DNA from 4 places in the Alteromonas sp. 5NS40-0096 genome. Region 1 is predicted to be linked to each of the others. Evidence: predicted binding sites of a transcription regulator. Region 1 holds the regulator's gene; each other region holds the start of a gene.

Region 1 (4,221 bases):
ATTACCGGGTCGCCACCACCAGCAGCATCGAAGAAACTGGTGCCGAAGAATTTATCAGTCAGTACCATGGTAACAGCGCCAGCAAGTACTGGCATAACTGCTATCAATAAGAAAGCGGTTATCAACCAAGTCCAAACAAATAACGGCATCTTCATCCATGTCATACCCGGCGCACGCATGTTGAAGATAGTAACGATAACGTTGATCGCGCCCATGATCGAAGAAATACCCATAATGTGAACAGAGAACACAAACAATGCTGTGCTATCGCCACTGTAAGTCGTCGACAACGGTGCGTAAAATGTCCAGCCGAATGCAGGACCGCCACCTTCCATGAAAAGCGATGACAACAAAATCAAGAAGGCAAAAGGCAGAATCCAGAAGCTCCAGTTGTTCATTCTTGGTAACGCCATGTCTGGCGCCCCGATCATGAGAGGTACAAGCCAGTTAGCCAAACCAGTGAAGGCAGGCATGACGGCTCCAAAAACCATGATCAGGCCATGAACCGTCGTCATCTGGTTAAAGAAATTTGGGTCAACAATCTGTAAACCTGGCTGGAATAGTTCAGCGCGAATGACCATAGCCATTGCACCACCAGTGAGGAACATAATGAAGGCAAACCATAGATATAGCGTGCCAATATCTTTGTGGTTAGTTGTAAACAACCAACGGGTAATACCTTTGGGTATGTGATGTTCGTGATGATCGTCGTGATGATCAGCAACCGCATCTTGAGCGATAGTATCTGTCGCTTTAGTCATAATAAGCGCTCCTAGTTACCAGTTGCGACGGCGTTGACGTCTTTAGGTTGAACAATGTCACCTGTGTTGTTACCCCAAGCATTTCGCTCATAAGTAACAACAGCCGCAACTTCTTTGAGACTTAACATTTTTCCAAATGCTTGCATTGCCGTACCGCTCTTGCCGTTTAATACGATGTCTATGTGTCCTTCGATGTCAGTCATTACCATCGAACTACCTTTAAGTGCAGGGAACACGCCTTGAAGACCCTCGCCGTTTGGCATGTGGCAAGCGGCACAAGTAGCGTTGTATACGCGTTCTCCTTCTGCCATTAACTCGTCCATCGACATATTCATCGCGAGCAAGCGTTGTTCTTCTTCTTTTGCGCGACGGCGAATATCTTCCTGCTCAGCCATCCATGCGTCGTATTCCGCTGGTGCTTTCGCGATGACAACAACAGGCATGAAACCGTGGTCTTTACCGCAAAGCTCCGCACACTGCCCACGATAGATGCCCGGCTCATTGACTTTCGTCCAAGCTTCATTGATAAATCCAGGGTTGGCGTCTTTTTTCACCGCAAAGTCAGGCACCCACCATGAATGGATGACGTCGTCAGATGTAATCAAAAAGCGAACTTTCTTACCGGTAGGAATGACAAGCGGGCGGTCTACCTCAAGCAGGTAGTTTTCACCTTTGTCCCACTTGTTTTCAATTTGTTCACGTTGGGTAGCCATGAGCGAGTAATATTCCACTTCGCTATCCATGTATTTGTAATGCCATTTCCACTGTGAACCGGTCACAACGACTGTGATATCGGCTTCCGTCGTGTCTTCCATTGCAATCAACGTTCGCGCTGCAGGCACTGCCATAAAGATGAGAATCAAAAATGGCACCACCGTCCAAGCGATTTCTACCTTAACGTTTTCATGGAAATTGGCTGGTTTCGCGCCGCGAGATTTGCGATGCAAGTACATAGAAATGAACATGGCGCCAAAGACAAGCACGCCAATAACGACACAGATAATGAACATTAGCATGTGAAGATCGTAAACTTGATTACTAATGTCTGTCGCCCCGCGTCTCAGATTGAGATCTGACACACCAGACGCTCCCCCGGTATCTGCCGCTACAACGAATGTAGATACACACCAAGCTATCAGTGCCACCCACAGTTTGTTAATGCTTTTCGAGAGTTTTGTCACTCAACACCTCCGCCCTAGACAAGTCTGCTGAATCGTCTTGATTGATGTTTTTTACACCACGAACTGTAAATGCAATTAAACATCTTTGTTATTGTTTTGTTAACATCTGTATAAGAATTACCCAAATTCAAACAATAGTCTAGTGCCATTTGCACAATACATGAGCAACAGGTTGTTTTTTAAACAACTTTGATATTTAGTTAGCGAGAAGACGCAAAAAAATAGTGGATATTAAATCACCCAAAATGGTGCAAAGAGGATTTTAAAGGCCGTGAATGTAGCCGTTTATATAAATAAATAGGTTAAGAAGCGTAAATGTTGAGGTTTTTAATATAGAAAAGTGATTATAAATAAAGAGGAGCAAGGGTTAACTATGATATTAGATAACCCTCAAAGATGACATTTATCCTTACATCCAATCCGCATTGCGAATCACACCAACCGCAATGCCTTCAATCGAGAATGGCTCGGATGCCAAGTCCACTTTGATCGGCGAAAATTCTTCATTTTCTGCGTGTAACAGCACCTCTCGGCCGCGTTTTTCTAGGCGCTTCACCGTGACGTCCTCATCGACTCGAGCGACAACAACCTGTCCATTGTGGACATCAGTGGTTTTGTGCACGGCGAGCAAATCTCCATCGAGTATGCCAATATCCTTCATACTCATCCCACTGACACGAAGTAGAAAATCAGCCTGTGGAGAGAACAGTTGGGGGTCGACTTTATAGTGAGACTCGACGTGCTCTTGTGCAAGAATAGGCTCCCCAGCGGCAACACGCCCAATTAACGGCAGTCCATGTTCCTCTTCTGTATCATCAAGTGGAATGTTTAATTTAATGCCACGAGACGTGCCCGGTAAAATTTCAATTACACCTTTTCGCGCCAACGCTTTTAAGTGTTCTTCTGCGGCGTTCGCAGATCGAAATCCCAACTGACGAGCAATTTCAGCACGAGTAGGCGGCATGCCCGTCTCTTGCATGGTCGTTTTGATGAGATTAAGCACTTCTTCTTGTCTGGGGGTAAGTGGACGCATAAACAGCCTGTTTTTCTATACAGTTAACTGGCAGTATATACAGTTGATGTCAAAGATCAATAAAGTACAGACACATTTACTTGCAATATACAGATTTGTTTTTGTGAAAACGCCTACACTTTTTAAATCATGATAAAATACATGCGATTCTTTAAATAACAGGAAAACAGATTGATGTCGTGGACGCGTAAAGCACTACTGTCGGTGTTTCATTATCCAGTGAAATGGTTAGTTCGAGCCCACAGTATTCCGGCGAATGTAGAGACCGAATTGGGTATAGATAAATCTAAACCTATTTTATACCTTTTACCGTCTGACTCTGTCACAGACCACTTAGCCGTTAAAATGACGGCACAATCTCTTGGTCTGCCTGACCCGACTAAAACTCTCTCTCTCAATGGCCAAGAACACCCTTCAACCCTGTTTTTGCGCAAAACCCAACCCTTGTTCAACCGCACACCGCAAGACACGGGCATTGAATCAGCATTTACTCAACTTTTTCACGTTCATCGAGACTATCCAGAAATGGATATGCAGATCGTCCCTGTTTTCATTTCTTGGGGCAGGGCACCAGACAAAGGCAAGCCGGGTTTCGGTGACTTAATCGCCGATAATGCTGCGCCAAGTTGGCTACGCAAATTGTTTATCGTGCTGTTTTTAGGTCGAGATAACTTCATCAGCTTTAGTAAAGCGGTATCCACTCGCGAAATGGCTAACCAGCACGGTAGCGATCAGAAAATCGCCCACAAGCTAGTTCGTGTAGCGAGCACTCACTTTCAAAGAAAACGCCAAGGAATGACAGGTCCAACACTATTAGAGCGGCAAGAGTTACACAATGCTGTGTTGGGTTCGGAAATGGTCAAGAAGGCTTTGAAAGATGAAGCCGCTTCTCGAAAAATCAGTCCTGAAAAGGCCAGGGAAAAAGCAAAAGGTTATATTGAAGAAGTCGCAGGAGACTACCGAGAGGGCCTGATTCGATTCGGCGACCGGATTCTCACTCGGATTTGGAACAAAATTTACAACGGCATTAGCGTAGGTCATGCAGAACGAATCCGAGAACTCGCACAAAACGGTCATGAGATCATCTATGTGCCCTGTCACCGCAGCCACATGGACTATCTGTTGTTGACCTACGTCATCTATCACGAAGGTATGGTGACTCCACATATTGCAGCAGGTATTAACCTCAATTTTTGGCCTGTTGGCAAGATATTCAGACGCGCGGGAGCCTTCTTTTTGCGCCGCA
Region 2 (4,221 bases), on a different contig from region 1:
AGTCCACGACTGCACACAAAAACTCTTCTGGCGCACTGGTTGAGAATATGTGCTGAGCTTCGACAAGCGATGCAGCTGAGACAGGCTTCAGCTTGGCTTGTTTCACCAGTTTAGATATGAGCTTCATGCTCATTGAACTGTCTTCAATGATCAGGACTTTCAACATCTGTCTTTCTCAACTATTTCGTAAGTTACGCATGTTCTAACTTAGCATAGGCTAGAACCAGCCACTTTGTACCAAAGTCATCAAAATTAACTTGGACTCGAGCGCTGTCGCCACTCCCTTCATAGTTCAATACGATGCCGTAACCAAACTTGCGATGTTGCACTCGCTGTCCCAACTGGAAGCCTGTTCCAGTGAAATGTTCGTGTGATGTTACCCGACTAAAACGGTTTGGCATAGGCCTAGATACCGTATTCTTTAGTCTAATCTCTTCGACGCATTCAGGCGGAATCTCACGTATAAAGCGGGATGCAGTGTGATATTTATCTTGACCATACAGTCTACGAGTTTCGGCATAAGTGATGAAAAGCTTTTGCATGGCACGTGTCATGCCAACATAACAAAGGCGTCTTTCTTCCTCCATTCTGCCCGGTTCTTCGTTTGTCATTTGGCTGGGGAACATGCCTTCTTCTACACCAGCAAGGAAAACCATAGGGAACTCTAAACCTTTGGCAGTGTGTATCGTCATCATTTGCACAGCATCTTGATCGGTCTTTGCTTGGGTTTCACCTGCTTCTAGAGAAGCATGGGCCAAAAATGCCGCGAGAGGCGTCATTTCGTCTGCGTCTTCAGGTACGACAAACTGCTTACATGCCGTCACTAATTCCTCGAGGTTCTCGATTCTCGCTTGGGCTTTTTCGCCTCGCTCCGCCTGATACATCGCATATAAACCAGATTGTTTGATTGCTTTGTCAGCTTGGTTCTCGAGCGCTTCTTGATCAATTTCTGCAGTCAGATCGTTGATTAAATTAATAAAGCTTTGCAAGGCATTAGCCGCTCTACCTTTTAACCCGCCTTCGGCGATCAGCATGCCGCTGGCTTGCCACATTGAGCAGTTGTACTGCTTTGCGGCCTCTCTAACTTGCGACAACGTTTTGTCTCCCAGTCCGCGAGCTGGCGTGTTAACAACCCGTTCGAAGGCAGCATCATCTTGGGGATGGTTGACCATTCTCAAATAGCCAAGTGCATCTTTGATTTCTTGACGTTCGAAGAAGCGCAAACCGCCGTATATGCGATAGGCAATACCTTCGTGAAGTAATGCCTCTTCTAAAACACGAGACTGAGCATTGTTGCGATACAGAATCGCGCAGTCTTTTAGTGCGTTGCCGTGCCCCAACCAGGTTTTAATTTGACCCACAATAAAACGGGCTTCGTCCAATTCGTTGAAGCCGGCGTAAACCGCAATAGGTTCACCGTCACTGCCATCTGTCCAAAGTTCTTTGCCCAAACGGCCATCGTTGTGATCAATGACGGCGTTAGCCGCTTTTAGAATCGTGCCGGTAGAACGGTAATTTTGTTCCAGTCGAATGGTGGTTGGCTGGTTAAAATCTTTCAAAAAGTGCTGGATGTTTTCAACATTGGCTCCGCGCCATCCATATATTGATTGGTCATCATCACCGACAATCATGATGTTGTTATCCGAACCACACAACAAGCGCAACCACGCGTATTGGATGTTGTTGGTATCTTGGAATTCGTCGACGAGGACCGCTCTAAAACGGCGTTGGTAATGTGCCAGCAGCTCGGGGTTTTTAAGCCAAAGTTCGTGAGCTCGCAGCAATAATTCAGCAAAATCCACTAGACCTGAGCGATCACATGCCTCTTGATATGCCGCATAAATTTCACGCATCTTAGTTTGTACTGCATCGCCATGGGTTTCGATGTGTTGCGGGCGTAGGCCCTCGTCTTTATTGCCGTTGATGTACCATTGGATTTGTTTTGGAGCCCAGTGTTTCTCGTCCAAGTTCATGCTTTTCAGTACCCGTCTAACAAGACGGTACTGGTCGTCAGAATCGAGTATTTGGAAATTCTCTGGTAACCCAGCCTCAGCGTGATGGCTTCGCAATAGTCTGTGGGCCAAACCGTGGAAGGTACCGATCCACATGGTATTTAACCCGCGGCCCATTAAATGTTCCGCTCTACCACGCATCTCTTTGGCTGCTTTATTGGTAAAGGTTACCGCCAAAATACAATAAGGGGCTATGTTCTCAACTTCCATCAACCACGCAATGCGGTGAACCAATACGCGAGTTTTACCACTACCAGCTCCAGCCAGTACTAGCATATTTGAAAGTGGCGCTGCCACTGCTTCACGTTGTTTATCATTTAAGTCGTCAAGCAGTCGAGATACATCCATCGTTACTTTACCTGTGTTTATAGCCAGTATTATGCGCCTAGTATGCCATTGAATGCGACGTTTTACTCTGTATTTGGAGGAATTTATTTATTTTTACTGCTAAAATTCTGCCTCTTCAGTTGAAATCCGAATTGCACACATCAATGTAATGATTGTTGAGCTTTTCCTGTCTACTCTTTCAGCTCGATATCTTGGTTAATTAGGATGGTTAGAATGATGCCAGTACAACGTCCATCAAATGATTTTTGGATGACTTTAAAGCGCGAATCTGAGTCGGTTATTGAAAAAGAGCCACTACTTGCGAGCTTTATTCACGCCTGCATTCTGACACACCATAACTTCGAGGCGTCTCTCAGTTTTATTTTGTCCAATAAAATGGCGGATGATGTGATGCCTGCGATGGCAATTCGCGAAGTCTTTGATGAAGCATATATGGTCGACCCGGCGATTTCTGAGGCTGCCATTGCTGATATCAGAGCAGTACTTAACCGTGACCCTGCGGTAGAGGCAAATTTAACGGTACTGATTCATTTCAAAGGTTTTCAGGCTGTGCAGGTGCATCGATTGGCGCATTACCTATGGAAAAAAGGCCGTCATGAACTCGCCCTTTTTTTGCAGAGTCGGAACTCGCAAGCTTTTGGTGTGGACATTCATCCTGCAGCAGCAATTGGCAAAGGTGTGATGTTCGACCATGCGACTGGTATTGTGGTGGGTGAAACCGCGGTAATAGAAGACAATGTGTCTATCCTACAGAACGTGACTTTAGGCGGTACGGGTAATGAATCTGGTGACCGCCACCCCAAAATTCGTCAAGGCGTGATGATTGGCTCGGGTGCAAAAATACTGGGTAACATCGAGATCGGTGAAGGGTCAAAGGTAGGTGCCGGTAGTGTTGTACTGGACAACGTTCCTGCACATGTCACTGTGGTGGGCGTGCCTGCTCAGGTCGTAGGGAGACCAAAGTGTACAAGCCCGTGCGAATCGATGATGCAAAACGTACTCGAAGACGAGAGCCCGCTAGAATAACGCGAGCTCTTGCAATGACGCTAGCTCGATATGAGGTAGCAAAGTAACAGTCTCATTGTTGAGGTTCATTGGCCTGTCATCCGCATACCAAGCCGCTTGGTAACCGGCTCGAACAGCACCCATTACGTCTTTCTCTAAGTTATCGCCAACGTGTAGTATATTCTCGCTGGCGATGCCAAGTCGCTGGCTAGCTTCATCAAACATATGCCTATGTGGTTTCATGGGCCTCGTTACGCTGGCGTGAAAAACATCCTGAAAATAAGGTCTTAAGCCCACGGCATCACAATCGACGTTGCCATTTGTAATTGCGATCAATGGGAGACGTTCTGCCAGAGTTGCAAGCAGTTTGAGCACGTCGTCGCTAACTTTAAACTCGCTTCGCGCAGCGTAAAACACGTCATAGCAAGCTTGTGTAGCCTGTTTACGCTGTGTAGTGTCATTCACATCGTTGGCCAGCGCTTTTTCGAGAGTCAGTAATCGCAAAGCGCTGACATCAGACTCTAAGCGAGGATCGGCGTCGATGAATCCCTGCCGAATAGTGGCCCAAGTACCAGCGGACAACGCCGCAGTTTTCGGGTAGTACTGGGCTAAATAATTCGCCAATGTTGCATATGCGTGCTGTATGTAGGGACGGTTGTCGTAAAACGTATCGTCCAAATCGAATGTCATGGCTTTGATCGGGCGCAAAGCTCGGTATATCTTCATTACCTTGATTCCTCAGTTCAGCTATTCGCTGGTTAGCATGTTACTGACCAGGCTTTTTGCGTTTTTTTGCTCGCGGATGAGCGGCGTCGTAAACTTTCGCAAGGTGTTGAAAATCTAAGTGGGTATACAC
Region 3 (4,221 bases), on a different contig from region 1:
CCAACCACATTTCTAAAAAGTTAGGTTGCGTGAATAGACTCGAGCCCAAGAAGTTAACTCGATACCACCCCGAAGATGCCACCTCTGCGGCAATTTCCACTCTGACGAGATCATTGTTTTGTTCAATTTGGGTTTTATTTAGGTAATGGACTTGCTGTTTTTCGCTATAAAACAACTTTACGTTTTCTAGTGTCTCGAAGCTATCGGCAGTAATACGACCTGGGATCGGGTTCGCTTTGGTTACTGCCTGAGATATCACAATTTTACTGGGTAGGCTTTCATCGGTTTTTGATTTAGCGAGGACAATAAAACTGGTTGTCTCACTTGGGGCATCTATCTCAATGAACGACCGAGACTTGTCTACACTTTTGTAGATTCGATAGTGTTTTTTATAAAAGCCTCCGTAATGGTGGCTAAGAGAGGAAGTAGACCGCAGTACGTCGTAACTTGTAACTCGATTGTCATTACTTGGTTGCCAACTCAAAACCAGTAATTCAGGCTTGATTTGAACCAACTTTACCTGTTGTGGCGCTTTTAAAAGTCGTGCTCGTGCCGTTAAATACCGTTCTTGTGCTTGCTTCAGTTCGTGCTCAAACGCTACGCTACTGGGCGACGGTGATCTATGGTGTGCATCCAGTGCTAAACGAAAGCCGGTATTTGCACCAACATTCCACCCCTCACGCTTAAATCGTCCCCGGATATAATGTGGTGTTGAAGGATAATGCCACGTGCCTCCTCGATGACTAATAAATTCACATTGTTGGGCGGGAACACTCTGATCTGTATATCCTTTACTTGAGTAGCACCCATCGACGTAATCGCTGGTATTGCCTGCCATATCAAACAGACCAAAGGGGTTGGGCCGATACAAACCCACCATAGCCACATAAGCTTCACCGTCATCACAGTTCACTTTTCCTATCCAGCCAACATTAGTCAACCCATAGAGTTGGTTATTCGTGTGTTCTCCTGTGTCGTCGGCAAAGTTACCATAATGACAAGCTTGGCTGAGGTCGGCATCATGCCCCCAATAAAAACGGCTAGTCGAATTTCCTTTTGCGGCGTATTCATACTCTTCCTCCGTAGGCAATCGATAATGCTTACCCGTTTGTATGCTCAACCACTTAGCGTATGCTTTCGCATCTTGCCAAGAGATACAAGTAACTGGCTGGAAGTCACTATACGAGTGTTTGTGCTGTTTCCAATGCCCTTTTCCGATATGGGTAGGCCCCCTCAGTGCATTTTCATCAATATGATCATTACATGTCGAGGGCCGACTAAATCCGGTAGCTTCAGCAAATTTTTTAAACTCAGCCACTGTTACTGAGTATTTTCCAAGTTGAAACTCCGACAAAGCCACCTTTTTCACAGGCTGCGTTGTCAAAGTTTCGTCATTTCCCATAAAAAAGCTGCCAGCAGGTATGTTTTTCATCGGAGGTTCAATATAACCTCCAGCAATACAAGTCGAATTTATCGCACCGAGTAAAAGTAAAGCAACGGCTTGAACAAGCTTAGATTTTGGTTCTTGCATATTAAAAGAGACTCCCTGTTAAACGAGGGCCTAAGGTAATAGTATCGACGGGATTGCATCTTCAATTTATTCAAAAATTTTTCTATTGTTTTTCTTATGCGAGAAAAAACTACTTTTGCTGCTTGGCACAATCCGAAGCAGAGAATCACTTAATCGTGAAGTAGATGAAAATACCTCAGTTGGGAAAGCTATCTATTTGAACTCACGACATTTCATTGTGCAGGCAAGCAACCTGAGGTATCAAAAACCTACAAACAGTACTTTACATCAGCAAAATACTGTATATATTTACACGTACTGTATAAATATTGAGTATTACTATGTTAGTGCATCTGTCGGTTAAAAACTTTGCGGTGGTAAAACAAATTGATGTGAGCTTTGAAAAAGGGCTAACAGCGGTGACGGGTGAAACCGGTGCTGGTAAATCAATCGCAATCGATGCACTTAGTTTGTGTTTAGGTGAAAGAGCTGACGCAAATGCCGTAAGAAACGAGGCCAGCAAAGCCGAAATCATTGCACACTTTTCATTAGTGGATATCCCACTTGCAGCAAGTTGGTTGGCTAAGCATGAACTCACCCAAGATGACGATGAAGCTGCGTGTTTTATTCGAAGAGTTGTCTCTAAAGAGGGCCGTTCAAAAGCGTTCATTAATGGCACGCCTGTATCGCTGCAACAACTCAAAGACCTTGGGCAGTACCTATTGGCCATTCACGGCCAAAATACTCACTTGCAGCTACTGAAAGAGGATTATCAACGCCGTACGCTAGATACCGTTGCCAAACACCCGAAACTATTGAGCGATGTAAAAACAACCTTTGGCAATTGGAAAACGTTAACTTCAGAGCTACAAAGGCTAAAAGGTGAAGCACAACAAAGAGCCGACCGGCATCAGTTATTGTCTTATCAGGTCGCAGAACTGGATGAATTCGCTATTGCACAAGGGGAATTCGAGGAACTGGAAGCCGAACACAAGCGGTTGAGTCACGGGCAAACGCTGTTAGAGCAAGCACAAACCAGTTTCTATAATCTGTACGATAATGATGAATTTAACGCCGCTTCTGTAGTCAAGCAAAGTACGGATAGGTTGAGTGAACTGCAAGAGCATGATGAAAACCTGGCACCAATTGTCAGTATGCTCAGTGAAGCCGCTATTCAGATTGAAGAAGCAGCCCATGAACTCAGGAGCTATTGCGAGCAGTTGGAAATTGATCCATTACGGCTTCAACATGTTGAGCAGCGATATTCACAAGCCATGGACTTAGCCAGAAAGCATGGTGTGCAACCTGAATCATTGCATTTGCATCATCAAGAATTGGCAGACGAATTTGCATCATTGAATGCTGACGAAAGCAAATTAGAGACGTTAGAAGATGATGTGGCCTCAGCGTTGAACGATTACCGCGAAGCCAGTGAAAAACTGTCAAAATCGAGAATCAAAGCAGCGAACGTTCTCAGCCAGCAAATTGAAACCAAAGTACGCAAAATGAACCTACCCCATGCGCAAGTAAAAGTAATGGTAGCGTTTAATGAACAGTTACAACCTCAGTCTCTTGGACAAGATACCATCAGTATTTTAGTGTCGACTAACCCTGGGCAAACACCAGATAAACTCGATAAGGTGGTATCTGGTGGTGAACTCTCGCGTATAGGCCTTGCGGTTCAGGTAATCACCAAATCAGAAAGTGCCACGCCAACTATGATCTTTGACGAAGTAGATACGGGTATTAGTGGCCCAACTGCATCGGTAGTAGGCCAACTATTGCGGGAACTCGGCCAAGATAACCAAGTTATTTGTGTCACGCATTTGCCGCAAGTGGCTGCAAGAGCCCACAACCAGTTGTTTGTAACGAAACAAACCGATGGCAAGAGCACTGAAACTCAGATGTTAGCGTTGACTGAACAAGCTCGTGTGAATGAATTGGCAAGGTTACTTGCAGGTGATGAAATTACACATTCTGCTATTGCTAACGCTAAAGAATTATTGAAAAGCACGGAATCGAACTAATAAGCAGTTGATTGGTCATAGATGAGTAAGGTAGCATTCGCTGCCGATATAATAAAAATGTGAGCGTGTGGCTCACATAAGAAATACCGATCAACTGGATGTAAATTAGCTATGAAGCTGTACCAACTCTGTTTCCTTTTTGTATTTTCAATCACTGCCGCTGGCTGTTCAAACTGGATTTTCCGAATAGATGTGCCGCAAGGAAACTTTCTTGACGAGCGCGATGTAGAAAAATTGCGAATCGGTATGACAAAAGAACAAGTCATATTCGTACTTGGGCGCCCTGTTATCCAAGACTCTTTCGACCATGATACTTGGTATTATGTGTACAAAATGAAAAGAGGTATGGCAAAGCGTGGTCCAGATTTTGAGAAGCGCATGATCATTAATTTTGAAGAAGAGCAAATTGTCTCGATAGAAGGCGATTTTGAACTGTCTGAAGACTTTAACACTCCGTTAGATCAGTAATTCATCAAATTCAGCCCAATTCACTATTTTTTAGTGATTTGGGCTAACTCTCTATTTCCCCTTTCCTGACAAAAATAAAAATATCCATATTTTTCATATAGTTAAACTTTTGGCATAGTCTCTGCCTATTAAAGATAAGTTTTTTCCAACTTTGTTTTAAACCTTTCAGGGTTTAGTAACGACACAACTAATAACGATGAAAAAGGTCTCTTATGG
Region 4 (4,221 bases), on a different contig from region 1:
TTTCATGGTGAATGAATACATGCCTGGCGCTCGAGATGACATTGCTGCACGTCATTGGCCACATGGCGAGGCATATTATAGAGATCGTGCAAAGCATTACACGACAACCTCGATGACTCCGGAGGAAATTCACGAGTTAGGCCTTGCTGAAGTCAAGCGTATTCGCACAGAGATGCAAAGTATTATTGATTCGCTGGCTTTCAAAGGTAGCTTCGCTGACTTTATCCATTTTCTGCGTACTGACCCACAGTTTTATGCCAAATCAGAAGAAGAGCTAATTCAAACCGCATCCTATATCGCGAAAAAAATGGACGCCAAGCTACCAGCACTCTTTTCCTACTTACCTCGTACTCCATATGGCGTGGCGCCTGTACCTGCGAGCATCGCCCCCAAGTATACAACAGGCCGTTATATTAGTCCGAGGCGAGATGATCAGCCCGGATATTATTGGGTCAATACGTATGCGTTGGACAAGCGCCCTTTGTATGCTTTGCCTGCACTAACGTTACACGAAGCAGTTCCCGGCCATCATCTACAAATCTCCCTAGCTAGTGAAATGACCGACCTACCCAAAGTGCGTCAGAGTACTTACATCTCTGCTTTCGGCGAAGGTTGGGGTTTATATTCTGAGTACCTCGGAATTGAGGCTGGTATGTATGAAGATCCCTACGATGACTTTGGTCGTTTAAGCTATGAAATGTGGCGCGCTTGCCGCCTAGTCGTCGATACGGGCATGCATATGTTTGGCTGGTCTCGGGAGCAAGCATTAAACTTTATGCTCGAAAATACAGCGTTATCCGCACATAACGTCAAGACTGAAATAGACAGATACATCTCTTGGCCGGCGCAAGCTTTGTCATATAAGATTGGCGAAATTAAAATTAAATCGCTCAGACAACGGTCTGAATCTGAACTGGGTGCAGATTTCGATATCAGAGAGTTTCACAAAGCGGTACTCGCTCATGGATCAGTACCGTTGTTTATTCTCGAGCAGAATATTGACGATTATATTCAATTACATAAAACGGATAACTAAATTATGGTGGTGTCATTTTCTATCATTGGTGTTTTAGTACTTGCGCTGATCTTTTTGGTTTTGCGAAGCCAGAATATGCAAAAAGAACTCGCACTCACCAGAAACGCCGTTAAGTCTAATACGAAAAAAATCACCTATGCCTTTCACAACTTAGTATTGATGTCGAAAGAATTACAGAAAGTGTATGCCTCTAGAGTCGATAATGCTCACAAAAAAGGGCTCATATCAGGGGCAGAATACAGCGTATTGAGCATTATCATGCACAACTTTAGCCAAATCACTATGGATTGCTGTGAAAAGGGTGACACGGTTGAAGAAGCGCTGAGCAAAGCACTAAAAGATACGGAAGTGACAATGGAAAGCGTACGAGAACTCATTAAAGAAAAACCCAGTGAAATTCGTGTAGCTTGGTGTCGAAATACAGTAGACGGTTTTATGGCAGCGTGTCATGCATTATCTCAATCGGCACTCAATATTGCCACTGAATCCAAAGACGCTAAAACATCTTAACTAGCTGATTATAAAAATGATATTAAGCCTTGCTTCGCGCAGGGCTTTTTTATTTGCACACAGATCTTGGCGTAAGCTTTTCGCTGATCTAAAATACTGTATATCTATACAGTATTTTATGGTGATTGATTATGTCTTTGCAGTTACTAGAACGTAATCCTCTCATATGGAAAGGACGGGATTATATTGCCACCTCTCACGAGAAAATCACAACGGGCCACCACGAATTAGACAAAGCCTTAAACGGTGGTTTACCAAATGCAGGAGCCATCAGTTTAGCGACAAATTACAATGGTATTGGGGAGATCACTTTATTTTCCAATGTGTTAAAGCAGCAGCAAAAAACACGAAAGCTCACCGTCTTTATTCGCCCTCCAGCGAATATCAATGGCCCATGGTTAATACAAGAAAAGCTCGACCCTAAGCTCGTATATCAAGTAAATAGTGGTTCAGAAGAAAACACACTGTGGGCAGCAGAACAATGCCTACGCAGCCAAGCATGTAGTGTGGTCATGACTTGGGTTAGCAATATTACCCATAAGCAAGCCCGTCGATTACAAGTAGCAGCAGCACAACACCAAACCTTGTTGATACTCTATCGTGCGGCTCTGCCACAACATCAAGTCATGCCGATGAACGTCGACCTCAGTATGCAATGTAATGACATCCAGCCTGTCATCCATATCCATAAGCAAGTAGGTGGATGGGCACGGCACAATATTCCGATCAACCTCGGCCATATCCCGTCTAACCACATCATTACCCAACTTATGCAAAAAGGCCGAGAACTAACGATTCAGCCACTCGACCTCGTACGATAGTGATAGCTTATGCACTGGATGTATCTTTATTTCTATCAGTTACAACTCGACGGCTTATCACTTTCTGATAGTCAGAATACAAGAGCTATTGCGATATATGACAATGCGCTAAATGCCATTGTCCAATGCAATGACGTCGCGACATCGCAAGGCATTAAACAAGGCATGGGGTTAGCCACTGCGAGCGCAATGTGTTCATCTTTACATTTGATTGCCTATGACGCTAACGCTGAGAAGCACCGCCTAGAAGCCGTAGCTAATGCATTGTATATGGTGGTTTCAGACATTGTCATCTGCACCCACAATGCCATGGCCATAAAGCTCGACAACATGCTCACCTACTATGATGGCCTTGAGCCATTACTTGCAACACTCGCTCGTCAGCTACAAGCCCAACAGCTGCATTATCACTACGCAACAGCGTGGAGCATAGAAGCAGCCCAAGTTTTGGCATTATCTGGGTTGAATAAAGTATCAATGAATCAGCAAACGATTAAAGCATGGCTTGCTGATCGCCCTATTGCGTTATGCCAGCTTACTGCCAAACAACAAACGTCACTGCACCGCGTGGGCATTAGAAAGGTAGGCGATATTCTAAAGATAAGCACACAAGAAATTAGCAAACGCTTCCCCAATACACTAATTCATTACCTGACAGCACTGAAAGGTGAAGTCTACCCCAAGGTTGTGTATTACCATCCTAGAGAAACGTTTTTCTCTCCTGTAGAACTGCCTTTCGAATTAGACAAAACAACACTATTAATGCCGTGGTTTACACAACTTTTAAATGAGTTGGAAACCTATCTTGTGCTACGTAACAAGCTGACAAATAGCCTCGTTTTACAACTCTTCGGTCGAGACAATGAAGAAACAACCATTCCGTTAAATTCGATACAACATATCAACCGAGCCAATGACTGGCTGTCTCTACTCACGTTAAAATGCGAAGCGATTACATTATCAGAGCCCATTCGTCGTATCACACTAAGTTGCGACGTGTTAGTTGATATTACGGAACAAAAAACAGACTTTTTTTCCCAACGCCAGCACCAGTTTGCTCACCTACAGTTGATTGGTCATTTACAAGCAAAGCTTGGCGTTTCCAATGTGATACAACCATTACCAGCAAATGAGCATCAACCGGAAAAGCAAACCACGTCGACACCCGCTAATCCATCCTCTATGGTTTATGCTCCCTACGCCCCGTGTTTACTTACTTTTAACCCGCTTCCTTTAGCTCAAGAATCACGCATTATTTATGGCCCAAGACGCTTGCAAACCGCATGGTGGGATACCCCGATTTTTCGCGATTACTTTGTTGCTCAAGATGAGCTCGGGCAATATTTATGGATATACCGAGATAAACAAAAGCGCTGGTTTTTACAAGGTTGGTATAGCTAAATCATGAGTTACTCTGAACTAGTTTGTCGCTCCCATTTTTCCTTTTTAGATGGGGCGTCTTCTCCTGAAGAGTTAGTGACAACAGCATCGTTTTTAGGCTACCAAAGTATCGCTATTACTGATGAATGCTCAGTAGCAGGTGTTGTTCGCGCTTATACAGAAATAAATCGCAACCGATTGCCTATCAAGCTAATTATTGGCAGCCGTTTTCAATTCTCTGAATCACTCGAGTTAGTCCTACTTTGCCCTACTAAAGCGGCATATAGCGAACTCTGCCGTATTATTACCAATGCTAGACGCAGAGCTACAAAGGGGACTTATCAATTAGCTGAATGGGATCTTAAAAGTATTAAGCACTGCTTACTCATTTGGATGCCATCAATAGACGGTAAAGACAATAATTACTGGGCAAAATGGTTGGCGAAGTATCATCCCTCTCGGACTTGGATAGGC

What was found. The regulator LexA, encoded in region 1, represses DNA repair genes until DNA is damaged. The targets are predictions, from matches to a motif close to TACTGTATNNNNATACAGTA.
Region 2: uvrD (DNA helicase II) is a predicted target of LexA. The motif match lies at 2,370-2,389, and genes of this name have one in related genera.
Region 3: recN (DNA repair protein RecN) is a predicted target of LexA. The motif match lies at 1,808-1,827, and genes of this name have one in related genera.
Region 4: imuA (translesion DNA synthesis-associated protein ImuA) is a predicted target of LexA. The motif match lies at 1,641-1,660, and genes of this name have one in related genera.

What each region holds. Positions count from the first base shown of each region.
Region 1 is NZ_BAAJLQ010000004.1:101,886-106,106, reverse strand. Features, by position in the region: gene ctaD (cytochrome c oxidase subunit I) at 1-761, opposite strand, end outside; gene coxB (cytochrome c oxidase subunit II) at 773-1,897, opposite strand; gene lexA (transcriptional repressor LexA) at 2,352-2,975, opposite strand; gene plsB (glycerol-3-phosphate 1-O-acyltransferase PlsB) at 3,150-4,221, shown strand, end outside.
Region 2 is NZ_BAAJLQ010000006.1:126,700-130,920, forward strand. Features, by position in the region: gene AC27G9_RS17355 (GGDEF domain-containing response regulator) at 1-166, opposite strand, end outside; gene uvrD (DNA helicase II) at 192-2,360, opposite strand; gene cysE (serine O-acetyltransferase) at 2,577-3,386, shown strand; gene AC27G9_RS17370 (HAD-IA family hydrolase) at 3,378-4,091, opposite strand; gene xerC (tyrosine recombinase XerC) at 4,132-4,221, opposite strand, start outside.
Region 3 is NZ_BAAJLQ010000011.1:37,026-41,246, reverse strand. Features, by position in the region: gene AC27G9_RS20635 (SUMF1/EgtB/PvdO family nonheme iron enzyme) at 1-1,531, opposite strand, end outside; gene recN (DNA repair protein RecN) at 1,852-3,537, shown strand; gene AC27G9_RS20625 (outer membrane protein assembly factor BamE) at 3,649-4,005, shown strand.
Region 4 is NZ_BAAJLQ010000006.1:6,862-11,082, reverse strand. Features, by position in the region: gene AC27G9_RS16805 (DUF885 domain-containing protein) at 1-1,036, shown strand, start outside; gene AC27G9_RS16800 (hypothetical protein) at 1,040-1,546, shown strand; gene imuA (translesion DNA synthesis-associated protein ImuA) at 1,678-2,367, shown strand; gene AC27G9_RS16790 (Y-family DNA polymerase) at 2,377-3,768, shown strand; gene AC27G9_RS16785 (error-prone DNA polymerase) at 3,772-4,221, shown strand, end outside.